DNA from 3 places in the Streptomyces sp. NPDC059897 genome. Region 3 is predicted to be linked to each of the others. Evidence: riboswitches for the same ligand, from Rfam matches in the RefSeq annotation. Region 3 holds a riboswitch; each other region holds the start of a gene.
The links. Region 3 has a riboswitch for cobalamin ahead of ACFV9W_RS03030 (ABC transporter substrate-binding protein). Riboswitches for the same ligand answer to the same signal wherever they lie in the genome.

Region 1 (4,890 bases), 160 kb from region 3:
CGACCCGCCCATGTTGTGCCCCGCGTGTTCACCGCCGGAGGCCGGGGCGGCGGATGCGGAGACGGCAGGCGTCGTCTGGCCGAGCGCGGCACGCAGGTCGGTGATGCTCGCACCGGCGTACGTCGACCAGGTCAGGCCCGTAGCGGACAGGAAGAAGAGCCCGAGCGCCGCCCAGACACCCACCGAACCGTGCAGCGAGAGGGTGCGCCTGCGGCCGGACGTCCCTCGGATCGCCCGACGTGCGCGACGCCGACTGAACCAGAGGACGAGTCCGCCGCCCGCGATCACCCACATCCAGCTGGCCGCGAACTCGCTGTAGAGACGGCCCACTTGGCCGAGGTGGAGGTCGCGGTGGAGCTCGTCGATCCAGGTGCGCAGGGGCAGCGCGCCGGTCGATCCGTACTGTTCGAGGGCGCCACGGACCTCGCCGTTGTACGGGTTCACGAACACCGCGAGCGTGTGCTCGGCGTCGACACCCGCGACGCCGGAGAGCATGACGCGTGTCGTCGCCCCGGCCTCGGGAGACGGCCGCACCGCGCTGATGTCCCCTTCGGGGTGGGCCTTGCGGGCGGCGGCGACCTGATCGGCGATGGGCAGCTCGGACTTACCCACGGGGACGTTCAGCTCATGGGCGTACACGATCTTCTCGGCCTGGAACGAGCCCGCGTAGAGCAGTCCCGTGACCGCGGCGACGAACAGGAATGGGGCGACGAACACCCCTGCGTAGAAGTGCAGTCGGAGCACCAGCGGGCGAAGCGATGCCCACGGCGACCGGTCGGTGGGCGGCGCTTGCCGGGTCTCTTCTGCTGGGCGGGAGGCAGAGGTGTCTGACGTCTCGGAGGTGATGGACAACGTGGTCCTCCAGTTTCGGGCAGCACGGAGTCCGGGCGCGGGCCCCGCCTCTCGACGGCGGCCCTGGGCACATCCGGATCCGGTGCGTGGCAAGGGGACTCGGCCGTGCGGGCCCGTCCGGGGCGTGCGCACGGCCGACGCCCGAGGGTGCGGCGCAGCCTCGGGTGAACCGGCTGTCGTCAGGCGACAGCGTTCCCTGCGGGTGGGCCCCTGGAGGTGATGGGGTGCGCGAGGAGGAGTTCGCGCGGTGTACGGGCGGGCCGGGTGCGGCGGACGTGGATGCGCGGCCGGTGCGGCGGAACCGGAAGGCGGAACGGGAGCGTCAGCGGCGCGACGATCCGGTCGACGACGCACCGCGCGAGGCGGAACGCGGCCTGCTCGCCGTACGCGAGCCAGAGCCCGCTCAGCACGGCGGCCAGCAGGTGGGCCATCAGCATGCCGGTGGGAGACATGCCGCTCACGTCGTGACCGGCATGCGCCATTTCGTGCATGCCGCCCATCGCATCGGGCGGCATGGCACCCATGGGCATGCCGCCCATGGCATCCGTCGGTTCCATGGGCGCGCGGCACAGCACATGGTCCAGCCACTGCCCGGCGACGGAACCGCCTGAAGCCGCCGGGTGCGCGACGACCTGCGCCCACGAGAAGAAGAGGTGCAGCACCGCCTGCGCCGCCACCGCCAGGCCCACGACCGGCAGGATTCCGCGCTCGCGACCCGCGGGCACACACGCCGCTCCACCGGTGATCGCGAATCCGGCGGCCAGCGCCCACCACGGCACGGTGTCACCGGACATGAGCGTGTGCGCGATGGCCGTGAGCAGCACGCAGACGGCCGCGAACATCGCGGCCCGTCCAGCGCGAGCGTTCCGGCGTGTGGTCATGGCCGCCCCATCTTGGCATCCCCGCCACCGTGATCACCGGCAGGTTCGCAACCCCGCGTGCGCAGCGTGGAAGGCACGTAGGATCGCCGGGTCATCACCGCGACGGGTGACAGGAAGCCGGTGCGAATCCGGCACGGTCCCGCCACTGTGACCGGGCGGCGCGCGTCAGCGCGGCCCGGGAGTCAGGTCACTGGCCCGTCGCGGGCTCATTCCGAGGAGCGCGGACTCCGTAGGAGGCTTCACGTGTACGACGGTCCGTACCGTCCCCATGACCTTCCCCTCTCCCATGTACGGAGACTCACCCGTGTGCGACGGCGGCGCTTCGTCGTGCGTGTCACGGCTGCCCTCGCCGCACTGTCGGCGACAGTACTCACCGCCGCCTGCGGCCCGTCCGGACCGGATCCCGCAGGCGCCGACGGCCGCCCGCGGTCGTCGGCCGCCGAGGGATTCCCCGTCACCATCGACAACTGCGGCGTCAGGACGACGTACGACAGGCCGCCGTCCCGCGCGGTGACCATCCATCAGCATCCCGCCGAACTCCTGCTCTCCCTCGGCCTGAAGGACCGCATGGTCGGCACGGCGTTCCCCGACTCCGCCGTCCTGCCGAGCCTGCGCAAGGACTACGCGTCGGTGCCCGAACTCGCCGCGAAGGCGCCCTCGTTCGAGAAGGTCCTCGAAGCCGAACCCGACTTCGTCTACGGCGGCTACTCCAGCGCGTTCGACGAGAAGGAGGGCCGCTCGCGCAAGGCGCTCGCCGACGCGGGCATCGACACGTACCTCAACCGCGAGTACTGCGGCGAGAAGAACGTGACGATGCGGGACACCTACGCCGAGATACGCACCATCGGCAAGATCTTCGGGGTCTCCGACCGTGCCGACGCGCTCGTCTCCGACCTCCGCCGACGGGTGGAGAAGGCGAGCGCCGCCGTCCGGGGCAGGCCGGACGTCCCCGTGTTCGTGTACGACAGCGGCGACAAGTCCGCCTTCACCGCGGGCGGCAAGGGCCTGGGCACGCAGCTGATCGACCAGGCGGGCGGCCGCAATGTGTTCGCCGATCTGGACGACGTGTTCGGTGATGTCTCCTGGGAGCAGGTCGTCGACCGCAGGCCGGAGGTCATCGCGATCTACGACTACGCGGGCGACAAGAGCGTCGAGCAGAAGAAGCGGTACCTGCTGGCGCAGCCCGCGCTCGCCGACGTACCCGCCATCAAGCACAAGCGGTTCGTGGTGCTGCCGTTGACCGCGACGCTGGTCGGGGTCCGGTCGGCGTACGCGGTGGAGGGTCTTGCGCGCGGGCTGCACCCGGAGAGCTTCAAGTGACGGCGCCCGCGGTGGCCGACGAGCGGACACCGGGCGGGGCGCGGGAACGACACATCGGCCAGAGGGTGCGGCTCACCGCCACTCTGGTCGTGCTCGCCGCGCTGCTTTTCGTCTCGCTCACGGCCGGACTCGCCATCGGCTCGGTGCACGTACCGGCCGGCCAGGTGTGGGGCATCGTGACGCACGCGCTGGGCTTCGATGGGTGGGGTGAGGCGGACTGGTCGCGGGCGCGGGAGACGATCGTGCTCGACGTGCGGGCGCCGCGCGTCCTGCTCGGGGCCATGACCGGCGCCGGTCTCGCGGTCGTCGGCACGGCACTTCAGGCCCTGGTGCGCAATCCGCTCGCCGAGCCGTACCTCCTCGGTGTCTCGTCCGGCGCCTCGCTCGGCGCGGTCGCGGTCCTCGTGTTCGGGGTCGGCGTGTTCGGCGCGATGTCACTGTCGGCGGCGGCGTTCGCGGGCGCGCTCGGCGCGCTGGTCCTCGTCTACGCCACCGCGCGCACCGGCGGCCGCATCACGTCCGGCCGCCTGATCCTGTCGGGGGTGGCGGTCGCGTCGATCCTCAGCGCGCTGCTCAACCTGCTGCTGCTCACCACGGACCGCGGCAACGAGGCACGTACGGTGCTCGCCTGGACGCTCGGCGGTCTGGGCGGGGTGTCCTGGAACTCGCTGTGGCTGCCGGGACTCGGCCTGCTCCTCGGGATCGGCGTCCTCATGGTGCAGGCGCCGAACCTGAACCTGCTGCTGGCGGGCGAGGAGGCGGCCACGACGATGGGCCTGGACGTGGCCCGTTTCCGCGCCCGAATGTTCGTGCTGGTCTCGCTCGTCACCGGTGTGCTGGTCGCGGCGGCCGGGCCGATCGGTTTCGTCGGCCTGATGCTGCCGCACATCGTGCGTCTGCTCGTCGGCGGCGACCACCGGCGCGTGCTGCCGACGGCGGCCCTGGGAGGTGCGGTGTTCCTCGTGTGGGCGGACATCGCGGCGCGGACGGTCGCCGCGCCGATGGAGATCCCGGTCGGTGTGCTCACTGCGCTGTGCGGCGGCCCGTTCTTCCTGTGGCTGATGCGGCGGGACGCGCGGCGCCAGAACGCGGGAGGTGCCGGATGACACCCGCCGACCTTCACGTCGAGAACGTCACCGTCACGGCGGGCGCACGACGACTGGTCGACGACGTCTCGCTGACCGCCCGCCCCGGCGAGACCATCGGCCTCGTCGGGCCCAACGGCAGCGGCAAGTCCACACTGCTGCGGGCCGTGTACCGCGTGCTGCGCCCGGACGCGGGGACCGTGCGCGTGGACGGCGCCGACGCGTGGTCACTGCCGGTGCGCAGGCTGGCCCGCACGGTGGCCGCCGTCGTGCAGGACGCGGGGGCGGACGTGGAGTTGACGGTGAGAGAGGTCGTCGCGATGGGGCGGGCCCCGCACAAGCGCCTGTTGGCGGGCGACACGGCGGAGGACGCCGCACTGATCGAGGCGGCACTGGCCTCCGTCGACGCCGTCGACCTCGCCGACCGGTCCTTCGCCCACCTCTCCGGCGGCGAACGCCAGCGCGTCCTCATCGCCCGCGCCCTGGCCCAGCAACCCTCCCTCCTCGTCCTCGACGAACCCACCAACCACCTCGACATCCGCCACCAGCTGGAGATCCTCTCGGCGCTGCGCCGGCTGCCCGCGACGGTCCTGGTGGCCCTCCACGACCTCAATCTGGCCGCCCACTACTGCGACCGTCTGTACGTCCTGCGGGAAGGGTCGGTCGTCGCGTCGGGCCCACCGCACGAGGTGCTCACCCCGCGGCTCCTCGCCGAGGTCTACGAGGTGAACGCCGAGGTCACCGTCCACCCG
Region 2 (4,890 bases), on a different contig from region 3:
CGCGTTCGCCGCGAACCACCCCGAGGTCCACCTCATGGTGGTGCTCGTCGACGAACGCCCCGAGGAAGTCACCGACATGCGCCGCTCCGTGCGCGGCGAGGTGTACGCCTCGACGTTCGACCGCCCGGCGAAGGCGCACATCGCGCTCGCCGAACTCGCCGTCGAGCGCGCCAAGCGCCTCACCGAGCAGGGCCGCGACGTGGTGATCCTCCTCGACTCCCTCACCCGGCTGTGCCGGGCGCACAACAACGCGGCCTCCACCAGCGGCCGCACCCTGTCGGGCGGTGTCGACGCCGCCGCCCTGCACGGCCCGAAGCGCTTCTTCGGCGCGGCCCGCGACGCCGAGGAGGCCGGCTCGCTGACCATCCTCGCGACCGCCCTCGTCGACACCGGCTCCCGCGCCGACGACTACTACTTCGAGGAGCTCAAGAGCACCGGAAACATGGAGCTGCGCCTCGACCGCGTCCTCGCGCAGCGCCGCGTCCACCCCGCCGTCGAGCTCACACCCTCCGGCACCCGCCGCGAGGAACTCCTGCTCCCCGCCGCCGAGTTGACCGTCGTACGCGGACTGCGGCGCGCCCTGCAGAGCCGTGACCCGGCCGCCTCCTACGAGGCCCTCCTCGACAAGCTGCGCCAGACCCCGGACAACGCCGCGTTCCTGCGCCAGGCGCACTCCACGGTGCCCGTCGCCTGACCCGCACCGCCCGACCCGCACCGCCCGACCGCACCCCCGAGTGCGTAATACTCGACCTATGAACGCGAGCATTACGCGCCGTGGTGGCCCCCCGGCCGTCACCGTCCGGCGGGCCACCGCGCGGGACGCCCGGCGCCTCACCCGCCTCGTACGCGGCTCCAGCGCCTACCGGGACCCGTACGCCTCCATGGTCGCGGGCTACCGGGTGGGCCCCGACTACATCGAGGCGCACCACGTCTACGTGGCCGTGGATCCGGCCGACGAGCGGGTGCTGGGCTTCTACGCGCTGCTCGCCGAGCCGCCGGAGCTGGACCTGATGTTCGTCGCCGACGAGGCGCAGGGCCGGGGCATCGGGCGGCTGCTCGTCGACCACATGCGGGAGCGGGCCCTGGCGGCGGGCCTCGACCATGTCCGGGTCGTCGCGCACCCGCCCGCCGAGGGCTTCTACCGGGGCATGGGAGCCCACCGCACCGGCACGGTGCCCGCGCGTCCGCCGGTCGCCTGGGACCGGCCCGAACTCGAATTCCCCATTCCCCCGGCCGCCTGAGGGGTTCCGCCCTCGGCCCGTACGGCGCACACTCGTGGGCGTCGGAATGCGGCAAGGAGGCCACATTGGGCAGCAGTCAGGCACGCGCCGAGGCGTTCGACGTGATCGTGGAGATCCCGCAGGGGTCCCGGAACAAATACGAGATGGACCACGATCTCGGCCGGATCCGGCTCGACCGGATGCTGTTCACGTCGACGCAGTACCCCGCGGACTACGGCTACATCACCGGCACGCTCGGCGGCGACGGCGACCCGCTGGACGCGCTCGTCCTGACCGGCGACGCGACGTTCCCCGGCTGCGCCATCGAGTGCCGGGCGATCGGCATGTTCGTGATGAGCGACGAGAAGGGCCCGGACGAGAAGGTCCTGTGCGTTCCCGCGCACGATCCGCGGCACGACGCGACCCGGGACATCGAGGACATCCCCGAGTTCGACCGCCTGGAGATCACCCACTTCTTCGAGGTCTACAAGGATCTGGAGCCGGGCAAATCGGTCGACGGCTCCCACTGGGAGGGCCGGGAGAAGGCCTACGAGGAGATCCGCCGGGCCCGCGAGCGCGCTACGGGCAGGTAGTAGGGTGGTCGGGCCGTGGTGCTCGGGAAGACCGGTGACGGCCCCTCAGGGGCCCATTCCGGAGCGGCCCTCGCCACTGTGATCGGGTTCCGGACAGCGACGTCCGGAGCGCGCCGTTCCATCCTGTACGCCACTGGCGGCCGTCGGCCGCTGGGAAGGCCGGAGCGGCGGGCACGCCCGTAAGCCAGGAGACCGGCCGCGGCATCTCACGAAGTGATCCACGAGGTGCTGGAGCGTGATCGACGCATGACCCTGCCCGGGAACTCCCCGACCCCTGCCCTGAACTCCCCTCCCCCTGCCTTTCGTTGGCGCCGCGAGGACACGCTGCGCACGGCCGGACTGATCGCGGTGATCGCCGCGCTGCACGTCGTCGCGTTCGGCGTGCTGTTCCTGCTCGTCGTCCCCGAGCACTACGAAGTGGGCAACAAGGCCTTCGGTATCGGCCTCGGCATCACCGCGTACACGCTCGGCATGCGGCATGCCTTCGACGCCGACCACATCGCGGCCATCGACAACACCACCCGCAAGCTGATGGCGGACGGCAAGCGGCCGGTGTCGGTCGGCTTCTGGTTCGCGCTCGGCCACTCCAGCGTGGTGGTGGCCATGGCGGCGCTCGTCGCGGGCGGCGCGGCGCTCGCCGGCACCCTCATGAACGACAACTCGGCCACCCACCAGGTGCTCGGCGTCGTCGGCACGACCGTCTCCGGCACGTTCCTGTACCTCATCGCGGCGCTCAACCTCGTCGCTCTGATGGGCATCCTCAAGGTCTTCAAGGCGATGCGCGCGGGCTCGTACGACGAGCGGAAGCTCGAGGAGCACCTGGATTCACGGGGGTTCATGAACCGGATCCTCGGCCGCTTCACCAGGTCCATCACCCGGCCCGGCCAGATGTTCCCGCTGGGCTTCCTCTTCGGTCTCGGCTTCGACACCGCGACCGAGGTGACGCTGATGGTGATGGCGGGCAGCGGCGCCGCGGCGGGCCTGCCGTGGTACGCGATCCTGTGCCTGCCGCTGCTGTTCGCCGCGGGCATGAGCCTGTTCGACACCCTCGACGGCACGTTCATGAACTTCGCCTACCAGTGGGCCTTCTCCAACCCGGTCCGCAAGGTGTTCTACAACCTCACCATCACGGGTCTGTCGATCGCGGTCGCGTTCTTCATCGGGACGATCGAACTCGTGGGCGTGCTCCACGACAAGCTCGACCTCAGCGACGCGGTCACCGGGTGGATCGCCGGGCTCGACCTCGACAACGTCGGGTACGTCATCGTCGGCCTGTTCGTGGTCGTGTGGGCGGCGGCCATCGCCTACTGGCGGCTCGCGCGGGTCGAGCAGCGATGGTCGGCGCGGGTGGCCGACGGGGCGTAGCCCGCCCGTAGCGAATAAATCGGTTGCCGGGGTGCGCGGCGCGCTGCTGCACTGGTCCCTGTGCGGCAGTTGCCGCGCATGCCGAGCGTGAGGACCGATTCATGCGCACTGCAGTCCAGTTCCTTCCGAGGGCCACCGCGGATTCCGCCGCCGTGGCATTCCCTTCCCTCAAGGACCCGACTGCCAGTGGCATTGCTGAATCTTGGAATTCTCGCGCACGTCGACGCCGGTAAGACCAGCCTGACCGAGCGGCTCCTGCACTCGGCCGGTGTGATCGACGAACTCGGCCGCGTCGACGACGGGAGCACCCGCACCGACTCCCTCGACCTGGAGCGGCGGCGCGGCATCACCATCAAGTCGGCCGTGGTGTCGTTCCCGGTCGGCGGCACGGACGTGAACCTCGTGGACACGCCCGGCCACCCCGACTTCATCGCCGAGGTCGAGCGCGTGCTCGGTGTGCTCGACGGGGCGGTGCTCGTCGTCTCCGCCGTGGAGGGCGTGCAGGCGCAGACCCGCGTCCTGATGCGCACCCTGCGCCGACTGCGCATCCCCACCGCGGTGTTCGTGAACAAGGTCGACCGCGGCGGCGCCCGCGAGCCGGAGCTCCTCGACGATCTGCGGCTCAAACTCGCGCCCGCCGTGATCCCGATGAACACGGTCGCGCACGGCCTCGGCGGCCGGGACGCACACTGCGTTCCCTACGCCGCCGGGGACACGGCCCATCGCGCCCGCCTGGTCGACGTGCTCTCGGCCCGTGACGACGCGCTTCTGGAGGCGTACGTCAAGGACGAGGAGTCGGTCACGTACGGCCGGCTGGGCGACGTGCTCGCCGAACAGACGTCGCGCGCCGAGGCGCATCCGGTGTACTTCGGCTCGGCGATGACGGGCGCGGGAGTCGACGCGCTCGTGGACGGCATCACACGGCTCCTCCCGACGGCCGACGAGCGGCCCCAACTGCCCTTGTCTGCCCGCGTGTTCAAGGTGGAGCGCGGTCCGGCCGGCGAGAAGGTCGCGTACGCCCGCGTGTTCACGGGGACGCTGCGGGTCCGTGAGCGGCTCGCGCTGCCCGGCGGCGGGGAGGACCGCGTGACGTCGGTGCGTGTCTTCGCGGACGGGGCGGACACACCGTGTACGGAAGCGGGTCCCGGGCAGGTGGCGCGGCTGTGGGGGCTCGGTGGCGTGCGCGTCGGGGACGATCTGGGAGAGCCCCAAGTCCCGGTCAAAGAGCACCACTTCGCGCCGCCGACCCTGGAGACGGTCGTCGACCCCGACCGGCCGGGGCGGCGCGGCGCGCTGCTCGCCGCGCTCACCCAGCTCGCCGAGCAGGACCCGCTGATCGGACTGCGGCAGGACGACATCCGCCAGGAGGTCTTCCTGTCGCTCTACGGCGAGGTGCAGAAGGAGGTCGTGCAGGCAACCCTCGCCGAGGAGTTCGGGCTCGACGTGACGTTCCGGGAGTCGACGCCGCTGTGCGTCGAGCGGCCGACGGGCTCCGGCGCGGCGGGCGAGGCCATGAAGGACGAGGGCAACCCGTTCCTGGCGACCATCGGCCTGCGGGTCGACCCGGCGCCGGTCGGCTCGGGCGTCTCGTTCCGGCTCGGGATCGAGCTCGGCTCCCTGCCCCTGGCCTTCATCAAGGCCATCGAGGAGACCGTGCACAGGACGCTGCGCCAGGGACTGCTCGGCTGGCAGGTCACCGACTGCACGGTGAC
Region 3 (4,890 bases):
GAGAACAGCTGCATCGCCGCGACGCCGCACAGCACCACCCGGTCCGTGCTGCCGCCCAGCGTGTGACTCAGCACCAGCACCAGGGCGAACGAACAGACGGCGCCCGCGAACGCGCCGCCGGACACCGAGACGGCGCCCCCGCCGAGGCCGAGCACGACGACGAGCACGGCCCCGGTCGACGCGCCCGACGAGACACCGAGCACGAACGGATCGGCCAGGGGGTTGCGCAGCAGCGCCTGGAGCACCGTGCCGCACACCGCGAGCCCGGCCCCGCACACCGCCGCGAGCAGCGTCCGGGGCAGCCGCAGATTCCATACGATGCCGTCCCGGATCGGCGAGAGGTCCGAGGTCGCCAGGCCGATCCGGTCGCCGACCGCAGCCCACACGTCGCCGACCCGGATCTGCGCGGGACCGATCGTGATCGCGAAGGCCACGGAGGCGCACAGTGCGGCCACGGCCGCCGCCCAGGCGAGCGCGGCGCGCAGGGTGAACCGGGGCGAGGGCGCAGGATGCGCGGCCGTCGCCGGAGGAGCCGCAACCGTGCGAGCAGTGACCGAACGGGCCGTCACCGGGCGAGCCCGAACTGGCGCAGCCCCGCGGCCACCCGCTCCACGCCGTCGACCGTCCGGATCGTCGGGTTCATGGCCTGCCCGCTGAGGCGCACGTACCGCTTCTTCTTCACGGCGGTCATGTGCTTGGTGACTGGATTCGACTCCAGGAACTTGATCTTCTGCGCGGCCGACTCCGCGGACTGTGAGCGGCGCGTCAGATCGCCGATGACCAGGACATCGGGATCGCGGTCCGCGACCGTCTCCCAGTTGACCTGCGGCCACTCCGCGCGCGTGTCGTCGAAGACATTGCGCGCCCCGAGCTCCTTCGTGACGACGCCGGGCGCCCCGCAACAGCCCGCCATGTAGGGCGAGTCGGAGTTGGCGAACCAGTACAGGACGTCGACGCCGTGCGCATCGACACCCGAAGTGGCTCTGCTGACCCGCGACTTGAGCTGCCCGATCAGCTTCTCGCCGCGCTCCTCCACGTCGAAGACGCGCGCCAGATCGCGGATCTCGCCGTACACGACGTCGAGCCCCAGGGCCTTGGTCCGCACCCCGTCCCCGTCGCCGCCGTTGTCCTTGCCCGCGCAGTCGCTGGGGGAGAGGTACGTGGGCACGCCGAGCTCCTCGAACTCCGCGCGCGGCGCCACACCGCCCTTGCCGAGGGTGTACGTGAACGAGGCCGCGGCGAAGTCCGGTTCGGTGCCGAGGACCTTCTCGAACGACGGGTAGCGGTCGGCCAGGCGCGGCACCTTCGCGTTGGCCTTCGCCAGGTTCTTCAGCACCGGGTCGGTCCAGGTGCCGGTGCCGGCCATCCGGTCCTCCAGGCCGAGCGAGAGCATGATCTCGGCGGAGCCCTGGTCGAGGGCGACGGCGCGACGCGGGGTGTGCTCGACCCGCACCTTCTCGCCGCAGTTGTCGAGCGTGACACCACGACCACCGGCGGCGTCGTCCTCGGTGGCGGCGGTCGTACCGCACCCGGTCAGCAGCAGGGTGAGCGCCAACAGCGGGGCGCATCGGCGGAGTTGACGTGCGAACAGCACGGAGGTTCCTTCGCGTCCAGGGCTCATACGCGGAGCCGGCCTACGGTCCGCCCCCACGCCACGCGGCGCTGGAGGCCGCCAGCAGGTCTTCGGACTCGGGGTCGTCCGCGCGAAGCGCCTTCCCAGGCCGATGTGCCGGCCCAGTGGCAGTGGCTCCGCCCGTCACCCTCACCGCTGCGCGTCAGTTCCGGGTTCGCACCGGATTCCCTGACCCGTGTGCGCATAAAAACACACAAAGGTACGACTGGCTCGGCGAAACTATCACGCCGGGTGTCCGCTACGGGGAGGGCGGTGTGAAGACCGCCTCCAGCTGGGGGCGGGTGCCGTCCCGGTGGTGGTCCATGAGCGAGACGAGGCGTTCGTGGTCCCGGACGCGCAGCGCCTCGACCATCTCGGCGTGCTCGTCGACGATCCGCTTCTGCGACAGCGGGTCGTGCAGCAGGTAGGCCCGGTAGCCGTCGCTGAGCTGCCAGACGCGGCGCAGTTCGGCGACGACCAGGTCCAGGCCCGACGCGGTGAACATGCGGAAGTGGAAGTCGGAGTTGAGACGCGCCATGGCGGTGAGGTCGCCACGGGCCGACGCCTCCGCGATCTGCTCGTTCGCGGTGCGCAGTCCCTCCAAGGCGGAGGCCGAGAAGGGCGGCAGCCTGCGCAGCACCTCCGCCTCGAGGACCCGCCGCATCAGATAGGTCTGCTCGAACTCGGCCGCCGTCAGCACCTTCACCCGGTACCCGACGTTGCGGACGTGGTCGAGGACGCCTTCGCTGGCCAGCACCCGCAGCGCCTCGCGGACCGGGGCCCGGCTGACCCCGAGACGCGCCGCCAGTGCCTCCTGCCGCACCGGGCTGCCGGGCGTCAGATCGCGTGCGAACAGCATCGCCCGCAGCTCCTCCACCACCTGGGCCACCGCGCCGGACACCGCGTCCAGCCGGTCCGCCCCCGTCTGAGCCGTCACTGGCGCCTGCCTTCCCGTCGAGGTTGTCGACTCTAACTCCCCTGAAAGCGCAGGGGCATTGACATCATGCCGAACCGTGAGTCAGATTGCATCCAATCTTGCTCGGGTGGTTGTCCGTTTCACCGGCAAACACCCGAAATGAAACCCGCTGACGGGCCCAAGGGGCGCCATCAGGGGCCGATTTCGGAGGAGGATTCGGCGATGACGCCGAAGGTACCGGCAGAATCGGTAGACAATTTGCAGGACGCGGTGGCAGTGGGCGGCGGTGGGTTCCCCGCGGACCGGCCGCTCGACGGCGTCCGCGTCGTCGACATCACCTCGACACTGATGGGCCCGTACTGCACCCTGCTGCTCGCCCAGTGGGGCGCTGACGTCATCAAGGTCGAGCCGCCCGCGGGCGACGTCGTCCGCTACATCGGTGACACCCGGGGCAACGGCATGGGTCCCGCCTTCCTCAACACCAACCGCGGAAAGCGCAGCGTCGCCCTCGATCTCAAGGCCCCCGGCGCGGCGCCCGTCCTCGCCGCCCTGGTCGACTCGGCCGACGTCCTCGTGCACAACCTGCGTCCCGCGGCCGCCCGCCGGCTCGGGCTCACGGCCGAGTCCGCCCTGGAGCGCAACCCGCGCCTCGTCCACTGCGCGTTCCGCGGCTTCGCCGCCGGTGGCCCCGACTCCGACCGGCCCGCCTACGACGACGTCATCCAGGCCGCCGGGGGAGTCGCCGCACTCCAGGGCGGTGAAGGCGGCGCCGAGTACGTGCGGCAGGCGGCGGCCGACAAGACCGTCGGCATCTACGGGGCCGCGGCCGTCCTCGCCGCGCTGCACGGCCGCCAGGCCACGGGCCGAGGCCGCGCCGTCGAGGTCCCGATGCTGGAGACCATGGCCTCGTTCACCCTGCTCGAACAGCAGGGCGGCCGCGTCTTCGACCCGCCCACGGGCCCCACCGGCTACGCCCGCACCAGCTCCCCGCACCGGCGCCCGTGCCGCACCAAGGACGGCCACCTCGCCGTCATGATCTACACCGATGCCCAGTGGCGGGCCTTCTTCGCCGCGATCGGCCGCCCGGCGCTCGCCGACGACCCGCGCTTTCGCACCATCACGGAGCGCACCGAGCACATCGACACCCTCTACTCGATGGTCAACGCCGAGCTGTTGCTGCGCACCACGGCCGAGTGGCAGGCCGAGTTCGACGCCCGCGACATCCCGGCGACCCGCGTGAACACCCTCGACGACCTCTTCACCGACCCGCACCTGAGCGCCACCGGCTTCTTCGAGCGCACCGAACACCCCACGGAGGGCCCGCTGTTGCTCGGCCGGCCGCCGGTGAGGATGACCGAACCCGACGCGGGCGCCTCCCCGCCCGAGGACGAGGGCCCGCTGCGCCCCGCCCCGCACCTCGGCGAACACACCCGCGAGGTCCTCGCCGAACTGGGCCTGCCGGGCGCGGATGCCACCGCCCTCTTCGACACCGGCGTGGCGCGCGAGCCGAGCCCCGCGACCGCCGCCTGAGAACACACACCGACGGAACGGAAGGAACCGCCATGTCCGCGGCCGAAGACCTCCTCTATTCCACCCGCGACCACATCGCCACCATCACGCTCAACCGCCCGCACCGTAAGAACGCCTTCACCCTCCCCATGGCCGACGCCTGGGCCGAGGCCCTGCGCCGCGCCGACGCCGACCCGGACGTCCGCGTCATCGTCGTCACCGGCGCCGGCGACGCCTTCTGCTCCGGCGTCGACCTCGCCGACTTCAAGGGCGAACAGCGCACCCCGATCCAGGAGAAGCGGCTGCTCACCGAGCGGGTGCACCAGGTCGCACGGGCCCTCGACGACCTCGACAAGCCGGTCCTCGCCGCCGTCGCGGGGCCCGCCGTCGGCGCGGGCATGGACATGGCCCTGCTGTGCGACCTGCGCTTCGCGGGACGCTCCGCCCGCTTCTGCGAGGGCTACATCAAGGTCGGCCTGGTCCCCGGCGACGGCGGCTGCTGGCTGCTGCCCCGCGTCGTCGGCCAGGCGGCCGCGCTTCGGCTGCTGTGGACGGGCGACTTCGTCGACGCGGCCGAGGCCGAGCGGCTCGGCATCGTAGAAGACGTCTTCGACGACGCCGACCTCCTCGACGAGGTGTACGCGTTCGCCGCCCGCCTCGTCGCCAAGCCGCCCGCCGCGCTGGCGATGATCAAGCGCGCCGTCCGGCAGGGCGCGAACCACGACCTGCGCACCGCGCTCGACCTGATCTCCTCCCACATGGCCGTGGTGACGTCGATGGACGACTCCCGCGAGGCCTACGACGCGTTCCGTGAGAAGCGCGACGGCACGTACACGGGTTCCTGACCCTTCAA

Region 1: it holds a riboswitch for cobalamin, as region 3 does, so the genes downstream of both, ACFV9W_RS03850 (ABC transporter substrate-binding protein) here and ACFV9W_RS03030 (ABC transporter substrate-binding protein) in region 3, are expected to answer to the same signal.
Region 2: it holds a riboswitch for cobalamin, as region 3 does, so the genes downstream of both, ACFV9W_RS25755 (HoxN/HupN/NixA family nickel/cobalt transporter) here and ACFV9W_RS03030 (ABC transporter substrate-binding protein) in region 3, are expected to answer to the same signal.

Annotation. Positions count from the first base shown of each region.
Region 1 covers NZ_JBHWKQ010000002.1:244,247-249,136, forward strand. The annotation lists gene ACFV9W_RS03840 (PepSY-associated TM helix domain-containing protein) at 1-846, opposite strand, end outside; gene ACFV9W_RS03845 (hypothetical protein) at 1,032-1,733, opposite strand; cobalamin riboswitch at 1,805-1,947, shown strand; gene ACFV9W_RS03850 (ABC transporter substrate-binding protein) at 1,977-3,053, shown strand; gene ACFV9W_RS03855 (FecCD family ABC transporter permease) at 3,050-4,159, shown strand; gene ACFV9W_RS03860 (ABC transporter ATP-binding protein) at 4,156-4,890, shown strand, end outside.
Region 2 covers NZ_JBHWKQ010000025.1:97,386-102,275, reverse strand. The annotation lists gene rho (transcription termination factor Rho) at 1-694, shown strand, start outside; gene ACFV9W_RS25765 (GNAT family N-acetyltransferase) at 753-1,241, shown strand; gene ACFV9W_RS25760 (inorganic diphosphatase) at 1,307-1,813, shown strand; cobalamin riboswitch at 1,813-2,029, shown strand; gene ACFV9W_RS25755 (HoxN/HupN/NixA family nickel/cobalt transporter) at 2,060-3,178, shown strand; gene ACFV9W_RS25750 (GTP-binding protein) at 3,365-4,890, shown strand, end outside.
Region 3 covers NZ_JBHWKQ010000002.1:82,178-87,067, reverse strand. The annotation lists gene ACFV9W_RS03035 (FecCD family ABC transporter permease) at 1-569, opposite strand, end outside; gene ACFV9W_RS03030 (ABC transporter substrate-binding protein) at 566-1,621, opposite strand; cobalamin riboswitch at 1,657-1,858, opposite strand; gene ACFV9W_RS03025 (GntR family transcriptional regulator) at 1,872-2,549, opposite strand; gene ACFV9W_RS03020 (CaiB/BaiF CoA transferase family protein) at 2,751-4,058, shown strand; gene ACFV9W_RS03015 (enoyl-CoA hydratase/isomerase family protein) at 4,091-4,882, shown strand.